Regions from separate parts of the Streptomyces sp. NPDC003456 genome, predicted to be linked through region 1. Evidence: riboswitches for the same ligand, from Rfam matches in the RefSeq annotation. Region 1 holds a riboswitch; the other holds the start of a gene.

Evidence for each region. Region 1 has a riboswitch for glycine ahead of gcvP (aminomethyl-transferring glycine dehydrogenase). Riboswitches for the same ligand answer to the same signal wherever they lie in the genome.
Region 2: another riboswitch for glycine. It lies ahead of gcvT (glycine cleavage system aminomethyltransferase GcvT); the one in region 1 lies ahead of gcvP (aminomethyl-transferring glycine dehydrogenase).

What each region holds. Positions count from the first base shown of each region.
Region 1 is NZ_JBIAOK010000002.1:7,976-15,654, reverse strand. Features, by position in the region: gene ACFYWG_RS05550 (ABC transporter ATP-binding protein) at 20-1,099, shown strand; gene gcvP (aminomethyl-transferring glycine dehydrogenase) at 1,250-4,135, opposite strand; glycine riboswitch at 4,312-4,407, opposite strand; gene ACFYWG_RS05540 (PRC-barrel domain-containing protein) at 4,521-4,898, shown strand; gene ACFYWG_RS05535 (DNA polymerase IV) at 4,959-6,467, opposite strand; gene ACFYWG_RS05530 (MerR family transcriptional regulator) at 6,537-7,220, opposite strand; gene ACFYWG_RS05525 (bifunctional nuclease family protein) at 7,460-7,679, opposite strand, start outside.
Region 2 is NZ_JBIAOK010000004.1:803,549-811,227, forward strand. Features, by position in the region: gene ACFYWG_RS19780 (glycoside hydrolase family 25 protein) at 1-170, opposite strand, end outside; gene ACFYWG_RS19785 (MFS transporter) at 302-1,714, opposite strand; gene ACFYWG_RS19790 (L-serine ammonia-lyase) at 1,831-3,198, opposite strand; gene glyA (serine hydroxymethyltransferase) at 3,287-4,549, opposite strand; gene gcvH (glycine cleavage system protein GcvH) at 4,564-4,941, opposite strand; gene gcvT (glycine cleavage system aminomethyltransferase GcvT) at 5,043-6,164, opposite strand; glycine riboswitch at 6,356-6,455, opposite strand; gene ACFYWG_RS19810 (AAA family ATPase) at 6,677-7,366, shown strand.

The sequences.
Region 1 (7,679 bases):
AGCTCTGGACGACTCCCCGATGACCCACCCCGACGACGGCAGGCAGGGGGGCACGCTCCTCCAGGGCCTCGACGCCCGTCTCCTGGTCGAGCGCGGCACGTTCCGGCTCGACGTCACGCTGACCGCCGCCCCGGGCGACGTCGTGGCCCTGCTCGGCCCGAACGGCGCCGGCAAGACCACCGCACTGCGCGCCCTCGCCGGGCTCGTCCCCCTCACCTCCGGTCATCTGCGCCTGGACGGCACGACCCTGGACAGCCTGCCCCCCGAGGCCCGTCCGGTGGGTGTCGTCTTCCAGGACTACCTGCTGTTCCCCCATCTGACCGCCCTGGACAACGTCGCCTTCGGCCCGCGCTGCCGGGGCGCCGGCAAGGCCGAGGCACGGGCCCGGGCCGCCGAGTGGCTGGACCGCATGGGCCTGGCCGACCACGCCGGCGCCAAGCCCCGCCGCCTCTCCGGCGGCCAGGCCCAGCGCGTCGCCCTGGCCCGGGCCCTGGCGACGGAACCCCGGCTGCTGCTCCTGGACGAGCCCCTGGCTGCCCTCGACGCCCGCACACGGCTCGAGGTGCGCGCCCAGCTGCGCCGGCACCTCGCCGCGTTCGAGGCGGTGGCCGTGCTGGTCACCCACGATCCGCTGGACGCCATGGTGCTGGCCGACCGCCTGGTCGTCGTCGAGCACGGCGCGGTCGTCCAGGAGGGCACGCCCGCCGACATCGCCCGCCATCCCCGTACCGACTACATCGCCCGGCTGGTCGGCCTCAACCTCTACCGGGGACGGGCCGAGGGGCACACCGTGCGGCTCGGCACGGGCCCGGCCATCACCACCACCGAGGAACTGTCCGGCCCGGTCTTCGTGGCGTTCCCGCCGAGCGCGGTGACGCTGTACCGCGAGCGTCCGGCCGGCTCCAGCGCCCGCAACCTGTGGCGCTGCGAGGTCGCCGGGCTGGAGACGCACGGCGACCAGATCCGCGCCGACCTCACCGGCGAACTGCCCCTCACCGCCGACCTGACCACGGTCGCGGCCGCGGAACTCGATCTGCGCCCCGGGGCACCGGTGTGGGCGGCGGTCAAGGCGGCCCAGACACACGCGTACCCGGCATGAGGCCCCGCCGGCTCGGTCCCGGCGCCCCCTCGCGTCCGGCTCCCCGGCCACGCCGGCCGAGGTTCCCGGACGGCTGGGCGGCCCGCACGACAGGAGGGGCCCCGCACCTGCGGAGCCCCTCCCTGTGACCGGTGCGGCCGGTCGGCCGGATCAGTCCTCGTACGCGTCCAGCGGCGGGCACGAGCAGACCAGGTTGCGGTCGCCGTAGGCCTGGTCGATGCGGCGGACCGGCGGCCAGTACTTGTCCGCGGTCGACACACCGCCCGGGAAGACGGCCTCCTCACGGCTGTAGGCGTGCTCCCACTCGCCGGCGAGCGCGCCCGCGGTGTGCGGAGCGCCGCGCAGCGGGTTGTCCTCCGCGGGCCACTCGCCGGAGCCGACCTTCTCGATCTCCGCGCGGATGGCGATCATCGCCTCGCAGAACCGGTCCAGCTCGGCCAGGTCCTCCGACTCGGTGGGCTCGATCATCAGGGTGCCGGCCACCGGGAACGACATCGTCGGCGCGTGGAAGCCGTAGTCGATCAGCCGCTTCGCCACGTCGTCGACGCTCACACCCGTCGCCTTGGTCAGCGGGCGCAGGTCGATGATGCACTCGTGGGCGACGAGGCCGCCCGGGCCGGTGTAGAGGACCGGGTAGTGCGGCTCCAGCCGCTTGGCGATGTAGTTGGCGCTGAGCACGGCCACCTGGGTGGCCCGCTTCAGCCCCTCACCGCCCATCAGCCGGACGTACGCCCACGAGATGGGCAGGATGCCGGCCGAGCCCCAGGGCGCCGCCGAGATGGGACCGACGCCCGTCTCGGGCCCGGCCTCGGGCTGCAGCGGGTGGTTGGGCAGGTACGGCGCCAGGTGCTCGCGCACCGCCACCGGGCCCACGCCGGGACCGCCGCCGCCGTGCGGGATGCAGAACGTCTTGTGCAGGTTCAGGTGCGACACGTCGCCGCCGAAGTGGCCGGGCTTGGCGAGGCCGACGAGCGCGTTGAGGTTGGCGCCGTCGACGTAGACCTGGCCGCCCGCCTCGTGCACCTGCGCGCAGATGTCGGCGACGTGCTCCTCGAACACCCCGTGGGTCGACGGGTAGGTGATCATCAGCACGGCCAGCTCGTCGCGGTACTGCTCGATCTTCGCCCGCAGGTCCTCGACGTCGATCTCGCCGTCCTCGGCGGTCTTCACGACGACGACCTTCATGCCGGCCATCACGGCGCTGGCCGCGTTGGTGCCGTGCGCGGACGACGGGATCAGGCAGACGGTGCGCTGCTCGTCGCCGTTGGCCCGGTGGTACCCGCGCACGGCGAGCAGACCGGCCAGTTCGCCCTGGGAGCCGGCGTTGGGCTGCAGGGAGACCTTGTCGTAGCCGGTGACCTCGGCGAGGCGGTCCTCCAGCTCGTGGATCAGGGTGAGGTAGCCCGCGGCCTGCTCGGCGGGCGCGAAGGGGTGCAGCTGCCCGAACTCGGGCCAGGTGACCGGCTCCATCTCCGTGGTGGCGTTGAGCTTCATGGTGCAGGAGCCCAGCGGGATCATGCCGCGGTCGAGCGCGTAGTCCCGGTCGGCGAGCTTGCGCAGGTAGCGCAGCATGGCCGTCTCGGAGCGGTGCTGGTGGAAGACCGGGTGGGTCAGGTAGTCGTCGGTGCGCAGCACGGCGGCCGGGAGGACCTCGTCCGCGGCGGCGTCCAAGGCCTCCACACCGCCCTCGACGCCGAAGGCCGCCCACACGGCACGCAGCTGGGCGCGGGTGGTGGTCTCGTCGCAGGCGATGGAGACGTGGTCGGCGTCGACCAGGCGCAGGTTGACCCCGTTGTCCCGGGCGGCGGCCACGACCTCGGCGGCCCGGCCCTCGACCCGCACGGTCACGGTGTCGAACCAGGAGCCGTGCACGACCTCGACCCCGCCGTTCGCGAGCCCGGCGGCGAGGACGGTGGCGTACCGGTGGGTGCGCCGCGCGATGCCCTTGAGGCCCTCGGGCCCGTGGTAGACGGCGTACATGCCGGCCATGACGGCGAGCAGCACCTGCGCGGTGCAGATGTTGCTGGTGGCCTTCTCCCGGCGGATGTGCTGCTCGCGGGTCTGCAGCGCCAGGCGGTAGGCCCTGTTCCCGTCGGCGTCGACGGACACCCCGACGAGCCGCCCGGGCAGGCTGCGCGCCATCTTGTCCTGGACGGCCATGTAACCGGCGTGCGGACCGCCGAAGCCCATGGGCACGCCGAAGCGCTGGGTCGTGCCGACGGCGATGTCCGCGCCGAGCTCGCCGGGCGACTTCAGCAGGGTCAGCGCGAGCAGGTCGGCGGCGACGGTGACGAGTGCCCCGAGCCCGTGCGCCTGGTCGATGACCGGCTTGATGTCCCGCACGGCACCGGAGGCACCCGGGTACTGGATCAGCACGCCGTTGATCTCGCGCTCGGCGATCTCGGCGGGGATGCCCTCGCTGAGGTCGGCGACGACGACCTCGACCCCGGTCGGTTCGGCCCGGGTCTGTATGACGGCGATCGTCTGCGGCAGCGCGTCCGCGTCGACGAGGAACAGGCCCTTCTTGTTCTTGCCCAGCCGGCGCGACAGCGCCATGGCCTCGGCGGCCGCGGTGCCCTCGTCGAGCAGCGAGGCGCCGGAGGTCGGCAGTCCGGTGAGGTCGGCGACCATGGTCTGGAAGTTCAGCAGCGCCTCGAGCCGGCCCTGCGAGATCTCCGGCTGGTACGGCGTGTAGGCCGTGTACCAGGACGGGTTCTCCATGACGTTGCGCAGCACGACCGGCGGCGTGTGGGTGCCGTAGTAGCCCAGGCCGATCATGGAACCGAGGACCTGGTTGCGGTCGGCGAGGGAGCGCAGCTCGGCGATCACCTCGGCCTCGCTGCGGGCGCCCGGCAGGTCCAGCGCCTCGGCGCTCTTGATCACGGCCGGGACCGCGGCGGCCGTCAGCTCGTCCAGCGAGCCGTAGCCGACGTGGGCCAGCATCTTGGCGCGGGCCTCGTGGTCGGGCCCGATGTGGCGCTGCTCGAAGGGGACTGCCTCTTCGAGCTCGGAGAGCGGAATGCGGTGGGCGGTCATTGCGGAGGCCTCCTGGTCTGACACGACCTGCGAGGGGCACCACGGCGCGGGTACCCGGACGGCCTCCCCCTCTGTCATCTCAACCTGAGAGCTTCACCGGATCGCCCGAAGACGTCCGGCTTTCACCGTCGGTGAGAGCGGAAGCCGTCGACACCCGCCCTGCTTTCCAGAGTGACCTCGTCCGTGCGGTACGTGTGCCTGAGAGATTCCGGGGAGGATTTGCTCCTTCGGCGCCTCCGGTGGTGTCTGGAGGACTCTCCCGCACGGGGTCAGCAGCCGCTGTCAGCGTACCAGCGAGGTCGCCGCACGAGCCTTCGAGTGGCCGCATCCCCGCTTGTACCGTTTTGTTAGGTCTACAGGTGACTTGCGACCATGTGGAGGGCCCGTGCGTACCGACATCGATCCGCGCAGTCTGATCGGCCGCAAGGCGTTCGACCGCAACGGCACCAGGATCGGCACCATCGACGAGGTCTACCTCGACGACGCCACCGGCGAGCCGGAGTGGGCCGCCATACGCACCGGTCTGTTCAGCAGGGACGCGTTCGTCCCGCTCGAGCCGAGCGAGCTGATCGAGGGCGCGCTGCACGTCCCCTTCGAACGCGCCCTCATCAAGGACGCCCCCGACTTCGGAGTGGGCCGCCACCTCTCCCCCGAGCAGGAGCTCCAGCTCTACCACCACTACGGCCTGGACGTCGCCGCCCCGCCCCCGCTCCAGGACCACGACTTCGGCAAACTGGCGGGCTCGGACGAGACGAAGGCGTAGGCCTGCGCGCGGACACGGACACGGCTGCGCCGCACGGACGGCTGAGGACGATCACCCCTGCTACGCCGGCGCCGTCCCGGCCGGCCGATCCTCCGCCCCGGCGATCACACTGGCCTCGCCGACGCCCACGCCCTCTCTCTCGCGCCCGTCCGCGGTCTCCGCTTCCGCAACCCGCCGCTCCTCGCTCCCGCTCTCCGCGGGCACCGGTGAGGCCGCCTCGCCCCCGGGTCTGCCTAACACCAGCGGCAGCGGATCCGCCGGCTCCAGCAAGGGGTCGTCGATCCGGAAGGTCCGCACCCGCCCCGGCAAGGAGGCGGGCGTCTCGAACCGTACGGTGACCCGGCCCAGGCCGCTGCCCTGCACCCACCCGTGCCCGAACTCGGCGTGCCGCACGTCGTGCCCGGCGGGCCAGCGCCGCTCGGCGAGCGACGGCGGCTGTTCCTCGGCCGGCACCGCGGCCCGCTCCTCGGCGGGTCCTTCCGTCTCGGTCCGCTCCCCCGCCGCCTGCGCGAACAGGTCCTCCTGCGTGTAGTCGGCGAGACCGGTGACACCGACACCGAGCAGCCGCACCCCACCCGTCGTGTCCACGGAGTCGAGCAGCCGGCCCGCCGCCTCCCGGATCACCGCGGGATCGTCCGTGGGCCCGCGCAGCGTCTCGGAGCGGGTGAGGGTGGAGAAGTCGTAACGCCGCACCTTCAGCACGATGGTCCGCCCGGACAGCCCCGCTCCGCGCAGCCTGCGCACGCACCGCTCGGCGAGCCGCTGCACCTCCAGACCCACCCGGGTCCGGTCGTGGATGTCCACGTCGTAGGTGTCCTCGACCGACACCGACTTGGCCTCCCGCTCGGCGACCACGGGCCGGTCGTCCCGGGCGAGCGCCATGGCGTACAGACCGTGCCCGTGGGCCTTGCCCAGCAGCCGGACCAGCTCGTCCTCACCCGCCTCGACGATCTCCTCGACCGTGGTGATCCCGGCCCGCCGCAGGTGGTCGCCCGTCGCGGGCCCCACCCCCGGCAGGGTCCGCACGGACATCGGCCCGAGCATCGCCCGCTCGGTGCCCGGCTCGATCACCACCAGACCGTCCGGCTTGGCCTGCTCGGAGGCGATCTTCGCGAGCATCTTGGAGGCCGCCAGCCCGACCGATCCGGTGAGGCCCGTGGCGGCGCGGATGTCCGCCCGCAGCTGCGTGCCCACCAGCCGCGCCGAGCGCTCGTCCCAGGCCCTTCCTCCGGCCTCCAGGTCGACGAACGCCTCGTCCAGGCTCAAGGGCTCCACGAGCGGCGACAGGGCCCGCAGCAGCTCCATCACGCGCTCGCTGATGGAGCGGTAGAGGGCGAAGCGCGGCACGAGGTAGGCGGCGTGCGGTGCCAGTCGGCGGGCCTGCCCCATCGGCATCGCCGAGTGCACGCCGAAGACCCGGGCCTCGTAGGACGCGGTCGCGACCACACCCCGCGGCCCGAGACCGCCCACGACCACGGCCTTGCCGCGCAGACTCGGCTTGGAGGCCTGCTCCACCGAGGCGAAGAAGGCATCCATGTCGAGATGCAGGATCGTGGGCGCGGTTCTCACATCTCCGATGCTGCCCCACACCACTGACAACGCACTGCCCCGGCGCCCCGGAAGGGCCGAGGCGGCGGCTCAGACGGCGCGATTGCGGCGCCGGGCCAGCTCGTCGGCGGGGTTGGAGCCGACCAGGGTCTCGCCGGTGTCGACCCGCTCCCCGTGCAGTTGGGACAGCGCGCTCTCCACGTCCCGCCACACCACGCCCACGGCGATCCCGAAGACGCCCTGGCCCCCTTGGAGCAGTGCGTGGACCTCGTCGGGCGAGGTGCACTCGTAGACCGTCGCGCCATCGCTCATCAGCGTCATGCGCTCCAGGTCGCTGAATCCGCGCTCCCTGAGGTGCTGCACCGCCGTGCGGATGTTCTGCAACGAGACCCCGGTGTCGAGGAACCGCTTGACGATCTTCAGGACGACGACGTCACGGAAGCTGTACAGCCGCTGCGTCCCGGATCCGTACGCGGGGCGCACGCTCGGCTCCACGAGCCCCGTGCGGGCCCAGTAGTCCAGTTGCCGGTAGGTGATGCCGGCCGCCGCACAGGCCGTGGGGCCGCGGTAGCCGATCTGCTCGGACGCCATGGACGTCGTCCCTCCGCTGCTCGGCACCGCCACGGGTCGCTGCGGAGCGTGGTCGGCCGCACTGTCGGGCTGCGGACACGCCCCGCTCGCGCGGAGCCGTGAGCCGGGGGGAGGGTACGGACCGCTCGCCCTGAGACTGCGCTCGGGGCCGCCCCCAGCCGTACCGTCGCCGCTGCTTCTCACGCCGACCTCCGTCCTTGACCTGCCTTCTCGACGGTAGGCAGTCGCCCGGGGTGCGTCAACGATCGCCACACTCGCCACGCCGAGTGATAATCACCCTGAGAGTGGTTTCCCGTGCCCCGTCGCGGGGAAAGGCTAGCCGAATGCCCTCGTCGCGGCCCGTATGACGCTCTCATACGCCCCCGGCACATGCGGGTGGCGCAGGCGCTCCGCACAACTGTCCGAGGCAGGCTCCGTGAGCCTCACTGGCTGCTGCTGCCGAAGTCCTCCGGGGAGATCTGGTCGAGGAACTCGCGGAACTTCTCGACCTCGTCCTCCTGCTCGTCCGGGATGGCGATGCCGGCGTCGTCGAGCACCGTGTCACTGCCGTAGATCGGCGTACCGGTGCGCAGGGCGAGCGCTATGGCGTCGGACGGGCGGGCACTCACCTCGACGCCGCTGGCGAAGACCAGCTCCGCGTAG
Region 2 (7,679 bases), on a different contig from region 1:
AAGTGGTAGAAGCCGACGACCAGCCCGGCGTCGCGCGCCCGCTTCGTCTGCGCGGCCAGCTTGGGATTGACGTACGACCGGCCCTCCGTGGCCTTGACGAAGACGAAGGACAGGCCGTCGGTGGAGTAGGACGAGGACTGGTACGCGCTCACGTCGATTCCGCGCAGCATGGGGGGGCTCCCTCACGTTCCGGTGGGGCGGAACTGCACCCGGGTGGAGGGTTGTTGTATGCCCGCCGGAACCGGCCGTACGCCGGGCGCGGGGAGGCTCCCGGCCCGGCGGGCGTGAGCGCCGGTGGGACTCAGGAGCCGGCGGAGGCGGCCGGGGCGGGGCTCGCCGCCCCGGCCGGGGCGGCCTGCGCGTCGTCGAGGGAGACGTGCCGGGTCTCCCCGCTCAGCAGCAGCGCGACCAGCGTCAGCAGCGCCATCGCCGAGAGGTAGACACCGACCAGCCACGGCGAGCCGTCCCCGGCCTCCCACAGCGCCACGGCGATGAACGGCGCGACCGCCGCCCCCAGGATCGAACTGACGTTGTACGAGATGCCCGATCCGGTGTACCGGACGCCGGTCGGGAACAGCTCGGGCAGCAGCGCGCCCATCGGGCCGAAGGTCAGGCCCATCAGGGTGAAGCCCAGCACGAGCCAGAGCACCACGCCCGGGGTGCCCAGACCGATCAGCGGCACCCAGACCAGCCCGAAGACCACGATCGCGGCGGTGGTCCACAGGAGGCAGGCGCGCCGCCCGTAGCGGTCCGCGAGAGGGCCCGAGACGAGGGTGAACGCGGCGAAGAACAGCACACCGAAGATCATCATGAGGACGAAGGTGATGTAGCCGTAGCCCAGTCCGGGCACGGCGGCGTCCTCGGGAGCGCGTCCGTAGCTCAGCGAGAACGTGGTCATCAGGTAGAAGAGCACGTAGGTCGCCAGCATGATGAAGGTGCCGAGGACCAGCTGCCTGCCGTGGCCGCGCACCACGGTGGCCAGCGGAAGCCGCCGCACCCCGCCCGCGTCGCGGGTCCTGGTGAACACCGCCGACTCCACGAGCCGGGAGCGCACCCACAGGCCGATGGCGACCATCACGGCGGAGAAGAGGAACGGCACCCGCCAGCCCCAGCTGACGAAGGCGTCCGAGGGCTGGGACGGGTCCGCGCCCGCCGCGGACGGCAGCAGCGCGCCCATGAGCAGGAAGAGCCCGTTGCCGATGATGAAGCCGAACGGGGCGCCCAGCTGCGGGAAGGTGCCGTACAGGGCCCGTTTGCCGCTCGGGGCGTTCTCGGTGGCGACCAGGGCCGCGCCGCTCCACTCGCCGCCGAGCGCGAAGCCCTGGGCGAGCCGCATCAGCACCAGCAGCGCGGTGGCCACCCAGCCGGCCTGGGCGTAGGTGGGCAGGACACCGATGAGGAAGGTGGCGACGCCCATGGTCAGCAGCGAGGCGACGAGGGTCTTCTTGCGGCCGAGACGGTCACCGAGGTGCCCGAAGACCACCGCCCCGACCGGCCGGGCGACCATCGCGGCGCCGAACACCGCGAAGGACGACAGCAGCGCGGTGGTCGGGTCGCTGCTCGGGAAGAACAGCTGCGGGAAGACGAGCACCGCTGCGGTCGCGTAGATGTAGAAGTCGTAGAACTCGATCGTCGTGCCGATGAGGCTGGCGACGAGGACACGGGACCGCGGGTTGACGGGTGCCGAGGCTGAACCGGAGGGGGGAGCGGACATCGATCGGTCTTTCACGCGCGAAACATGGCACGTACAACGATGTCAGCGATCTTGTGGCGCGGTACGGCCCTCTCGCGATGTGAGACACGGCCCGGCCGCCGCGCGGCCGGGGCCGCTCAGCACTCGATGATGTTCACCGCCAGCCCGCCCCGGGCCGTCTCCTTGTACTTGACCGACATGTCCGCGCCGGTGTCCTTCATGGTCTTGATGACCTTGTCCAGGGACACCTTGTGGGAGCCGTCGCCGCGCATCGCCATGCGGGCGGCGGTGACGGCCTTGACCGCGGCCATGCCGTTGCGCTCGATGCACGGGATCTGGACCAGCCCGCCCACCGGGTCGCAGGTGAGCCCGAGGTTGTGCTCCATGCCGATCTCCGCGGCGTTCTCGACCTGCTCGGGCGAGCCGCCGAGGACCTCCGCGAGGGCTCCCGCGGCCATGGAGCAGGCCGAGCCGACCTCGCCCTGGCAGCCGACCTCGGCGCCGGAGATCGAGGCGTTCTCCTTGAACAGCATGCCGATCGCGCCCGCGGCCAGCAGGAAGCGGACCACGCCCTCCTCGTCGGCGCCCGGCACGAAGTTCATGTAGTAGTGCAGCACCGCCGGGATGATGCCGGCCGCGCCGTTCGTCGGGGCCGTGACCACCCGGCCGCCGGCCGCGTTCTCCTCGTTCACGGCCATCGCGTAGAGGGTGATCCACTCCATCGACAGGGCCTGCGGGTCGCCCTCGGAGCGCAGCTTGCGCGCGGTGTTGGCGGCCCGCCGGCGCACCTTCAGACCGCCCGGCAGGATGCCCTCCCGGGACATCCCGCGCGCCACGCACGCCTGCATGACCCGCCAGATCTCCAGCAGGCCCTCCCGGATCTCCTCCTCCGTGCGCCAGGCCCGCTCGTTCTCCAGCATCAGCGCCGAGATGGACAGGCCGGTCTCCCGGGTGAGGCGCAGCAGCTCGTCGCCCGTGCGGAAGGGGTACTTCAGCACCGTGTCGTCGAGCTTGATGCGGTCCGCGCCGACCGCGTCCTCGTCGACGACGAACCCGCCGCCCACCGAGTAGTACGTCTTCGTCAGCAGCTCCGCGCCCGAGGCGTCGTACGCCCACAGGGTCATGCCGTTCGCGTGGTACGGCAGGGCCTTGCGGCGGTGCAGGACCATGTCGTCGTCGAAGGAGAAGGCGATCTCGTGCTCGCCGAGCAGGTTCAGCCGGCCGCCGGCCTTGATCGCCTCCACCCGCTCGTCGGCGCTCTCCACGTCCACCGTGCGCGGGGAGTCGCCCTCCAGGCCGAGCAGCACGGCCTTGGGTGTGCCGTGGCCGTGGCCGGTGGCGCCGAGCGAGCCGTACAGCTCCGCCCGGACCGAGGCGACGGACTCCAGGAGCTCCTCGTTGCGCAGCCGCCGGGCGAACAGGCCGGCCGCGCGCATCGGGCCGACGGTGTGGGAGCTGGACGGGCCGATGCCGATCGAGAACAGGTCGAAGACCGAGATGGCCACGGGGGGAACTCCTGACTACGGGGGTGGTGCCAAGGGGGTGGGCGCCGCGCCCGCTTGTGGCCGGCGCGGCGCCCGAAAGGTTTCTTCGTTACTTGTTCAGACCGGGGTACAGCGGGTGCCGGTCGGCCAGGGCCTTCACCCGGGCCTTGAGGGCCTCCGCGTCGTACGACGGCTTCAGCGCCTCGGCGATGACGTCCGCGACCTCGGCGAAGGCATCGGCACCGAAGCCGCGGGTGGCCAGGGCCGGGGTGCCGATCCGCAGACCGGACGTCACCATCGGCGGACGCGGGTCGTTCGGGATCGCGTTGCGGTTGACGGTGATGCCGATCTCGTGGAGCCGGTCCTCGGCCTGCTGCCCGTCGAGCTCGGAGTCGCGCAGGTCGACCAGGACCAGGTGCACGTCCGTGCCGCCGGACAGGACGTCCACGCCCACGGCCCGGACGTCGTCCTTCACCAGACGCTCGGCCAGGATGCGGGCACCCTCCAGCGTACGGCGCTGGCGCTCCTTGAAGTCGTCCGAGGCGGCGACCTTGAAGGCGACCGCCTTGGCGGCGACCACGTGCTCCAGCGGACCACCCTGCTGACCGGGGAAGACGGCGGAGTTGATCTTCTTGGCCAGCTCGGCCGTGGAGAGGATCACACCGCCGCGGGGGCCGCCGAGGGTCTTGTGGGTCGTGGTGGTGACCACGTGCGCGTGCGGCACCGGGTTGGGGTGCAGCCCGGCCGCGACGAGCCCGGCGAAGTGCGCCATGTCGACCATCAGGTACGCGCCGACCTCGTCGGCGATCCGGCGGAACTCGGCGAAGTCCAGCTGCCGCGGGTACGCCGACCAGCCGGCGACGATCAGCTTCGGCCGGGACTCCTTGGCCAGCCGCTCGACCTCGGCCATGTCGACCCGGCCGTCCTCGCCCACGTGGTAGGCGACGACGTCGTAGAGCTTGCCGGAGAAGTTGATCTTCATGCCGTGGGTCAGGTGACCGCCGTGGGCGAGGTTCAGGCCCATGATGGTGTCGCCCGGCTTGAGCAGCGCGAACATCGCCGCCGCGTTGGCCTGGGCGCCCGAGTGCGGCTGCACGTTGGCGTGCTCGGCGCCGAACAGCTCCTTGACGCGGTCGATCGCGATCTGCTCGACCACGTCGACGTGCTCGCAGCCGCCGTAGTAGCGGCGACCCGGGTAGCCCTCGGCGTACTTGTTGGTGAGGACCGAGCCCTGCGCCTCCATGACCGCGACCGGGGCGAAGTTCTCCGAGGCGATCATCTCGAGCGTGGACTGCTGGCGGTGCAGCTCGGCGTCGACCGCGGCGGCCACGGCCGGGTCGAGCTCGTGCAGGGGGGTGTTCAGGACGGACATACGGCTACGACCTCTCAGCCGGCGGAGAACGCGGTGTACTCGTCGGCGGAGAGCAGGTCGCCCGGCTCGTCCGTGATCCGCACCTTGAACAGCCAGCCGCCCTCGAAGGGGGCCGAGTTCACCAGGGACGGGTCGTTCACGACGTCCTCGTTGACCTCGGTGACCTCACCGGAGACCGGGGAGTACAGGTCGGACACCGACTTGGTCGACTCCAGCTCGCCGCAGGTCTCGCCCGCGGACACCGTGTCACCGACCTCGGGGAGCTGGACGAAGACCACGTCGCCGAGCGCGTTGGCCGCGTGCTCCGTGATGCCGACCGTCGACACGCCGTCCTCGGCGGCCGACAGCCACTCGTGCTCCTTGCTGTAGCGCAGCTGCGTGGGGTTGCTCATGGCCTGGATTCTCCTGTACGCGCGGGAGTGCTGTGAAAAGGGGGACTGCTGGTGAACGGGGTGACGACGGCCGGGCCACGGGGGCGGCCCCCGGCCAGTGTCTACTTCTGCCGCTTGTAGAACGGCAGCGCCACAACCTCGTACGGCTCGTGACTGCCCCTGATGTCCACACCGACGCCGGGGGTGCCGGGCGCGGCGTGCGCGGCGTCGACGTAGGCCATGGCGATCGGCTTGCCCAGGGTGGGGGAGGGGGCGCCGGAGGTGACCTCGCCGATCACCTCGCCGCCCGAGACGACGGCGTACCCGGCGCGCGGGACGCGGCGGCCCTCCGCGACCAGGCCCACGAGCACCCGCGGCGGGTTCTGCTCGGCCCGGGCGGCGGCCTCGCGCAGGGCCTCGCGGCCCACGAAGTCGCCCTCCTTCTCGAACTTCACCACGCGGCCGAGACCGGCGTCGAAGGGCGTCAGGGCGGTGGTCAGCTCGTGCCCGTACAGCGGCATGCCGGCCTCCAGGCGCAGCGTGTCGCGGCAGGACAGACCGCACGGCACCAGCCCGGCGCCCTCACCGGCCTTGGTCAGCGCCTGCCACAGCTCGACGGCGTGCTCCGGCTTCACGAACAGCTCGAAGCCGTCCTCGCCGGTGTAGCCGGTGCGGGCGATCAGGGCCGGGACCCCGGCGACCGTGCCGGGCAGGCCCGCGTAGTACTTCAGCCCGTCCAGGTCGGCGTCCGTGAGGGACGCCAGGATGCCGGGGGACTCCGGGCCCTGGACGGCGATCAGCGCGTAGGCGTCCCGGTCGTCGCGCACCTCGGCGTCGAAGCCGGCGGCGCGCTCGGTCAGCGCGTCCAGGACGACCTGGGCGTTGGAGGCGTTGGCGACCACCATGTACTCGGTCTCGCCCAGCCGGTAGACGATCAGGTCGTCGAGGATGCCGCCGTCGGCCCGGCAGATCATGGTGTAGCGGGCCCGGCCCGGCTTCACACCGCCGATGTTGCCCACCAGGGCGTGGTCGAGCAGGGCGGCGGCCTGGGGGCCGGTGACGGTGATCTCGCCCATGTGGGAGAGGTCGAAGAGCCCGGCCTTCGTGCGCACGGCCAGGTGCTCGTCGCGCTCGGAGCCGTAGCGCAGGGGCATGTCCCAGCCGGCGAAGTCGGTCATCGTCGCGCCGAGCGAGCGATGCAGGGCATCGAGCGCGGTGTGACGGAGTTCTCCTGTACTGCTCACAGTCGGTCGTCTCCCAGGGCGATGGGGCTACCTCCCGCGCGAACTCGTTCGAGCGTGAGGGAGGGCGAGGTCGGTCCTCCCCATCTGTCATCGGAACCTGAGAGGTTCGCCATGACCGCGCTGGTCCATGGCTTGCACCTTGGGTGGAGCCGGCCTGCCGGGGCAGGGGAGGGCCCGCTTTTCAGATGTGCCTCGCCCGCGCGGTAACGGGGCCTGAGAGATTCAAGGGAGGGACTTGCTCCTTCGGCGCCCCAGCGTCAGCGGTGCTGGGAACTCTCCCGCGCGGATTCAAACGGCCGGTATGCAGTTGGCGCGCACATCATTGCACGCATCCTTCTTGCGCGGCAGGGGGACCTTCTCAGCAAGTGCGCCGTCCCGCGCGCCGCGCCCGGAGACCTGTGGCAGCCCTGTTGCAGGAACCGGACCGAAATGAGAGGCCTGCGGCATTACCTTCTCTTTACACTCGGCGGGGACGGTACCGGCGTACCTGGCCCCAGGGGAGGACGATCACGGTGAACAGGTCCAGGGCGTACGCCACGACCACGGGCATCGCGCTGCCCGAGCAGCCGGCCGTGCCGGCGAGGGCGGCCCGGGCGGGCCGCGGCCCGGCGCCCACCGTCCGCGACCTGCGCGAGCGCGGCGGCCGCGGCCCGCGCGTGCTGGTCTTCGGCGCCCGCGACGTCGTCGTGGTCACCGGGCTGCCCGGCAGCGGCAAGTCCACGCTGATGCGGCGCGCCGTCCCGGGCCCGCGCGTCGACTCCCAGGACACCCGCGACCGCTGGGAGCGCCGCACCCCGCGCTTCCTGCCGTACGCGGTCTACCGCCCCCTGGTCCGCCTCTCCCACTACGCCGGGCTGCGCCGCGCGCTGCGCACCGGTGAGGGGCTCGTGGTGCACGACTGCGGCACCCAGGCGTGGGTGCGCCGCTGGGTCGCCCGCGAGGCCCGCCGCCGGGGCGGCGCCCTGCACCTGCTCCTCCTCGACGTCCCGCCCGAGCAGGCCCTGGCCGGCCAGCGGGACCGGGGCCGCGGCGTCTCCCGCTACGCCTTCCGCCGCCACCGCGCCGCCATGGACCGGCTGCTGCGCGCCGTGCAGCGCGGCCGCCTCCCGCAGGGCTGCGCCTCGGCCACGCTCACCGACCGCGACACGGCAGCGGCACTGCACCGGATCACCTTCACGGACCGGCGCTCCGAGGGCCGCTGATCCGGCGCCCCGGTGGGCCGGTCGCCCGCCCCACCGGGGCTGCCGACCGGGACACGTGCCCGGCCCTCGGCCCCCGGCCCCGGCCCCTGCCTCCGGCCGCGGTCCGTGCCCCCGACCCCGGCCCCCGACCCCGGCCCTCGGCGCCCGGCCCCCGGTCCCTGCACCGGCCCCCGGCCCTTGGTCCCTGCCCCCGACCCCTGCCCCCGGCCCCTGCCCGGCCCTCGGCGCCCGGCCCTCGGCCCCGGTCCCTGTCCCGGCCTCCGGCCCTTGGTCCCTGCCCCCTGCCCCGGCCCTCGGCCCCGGTCCCTGTCCC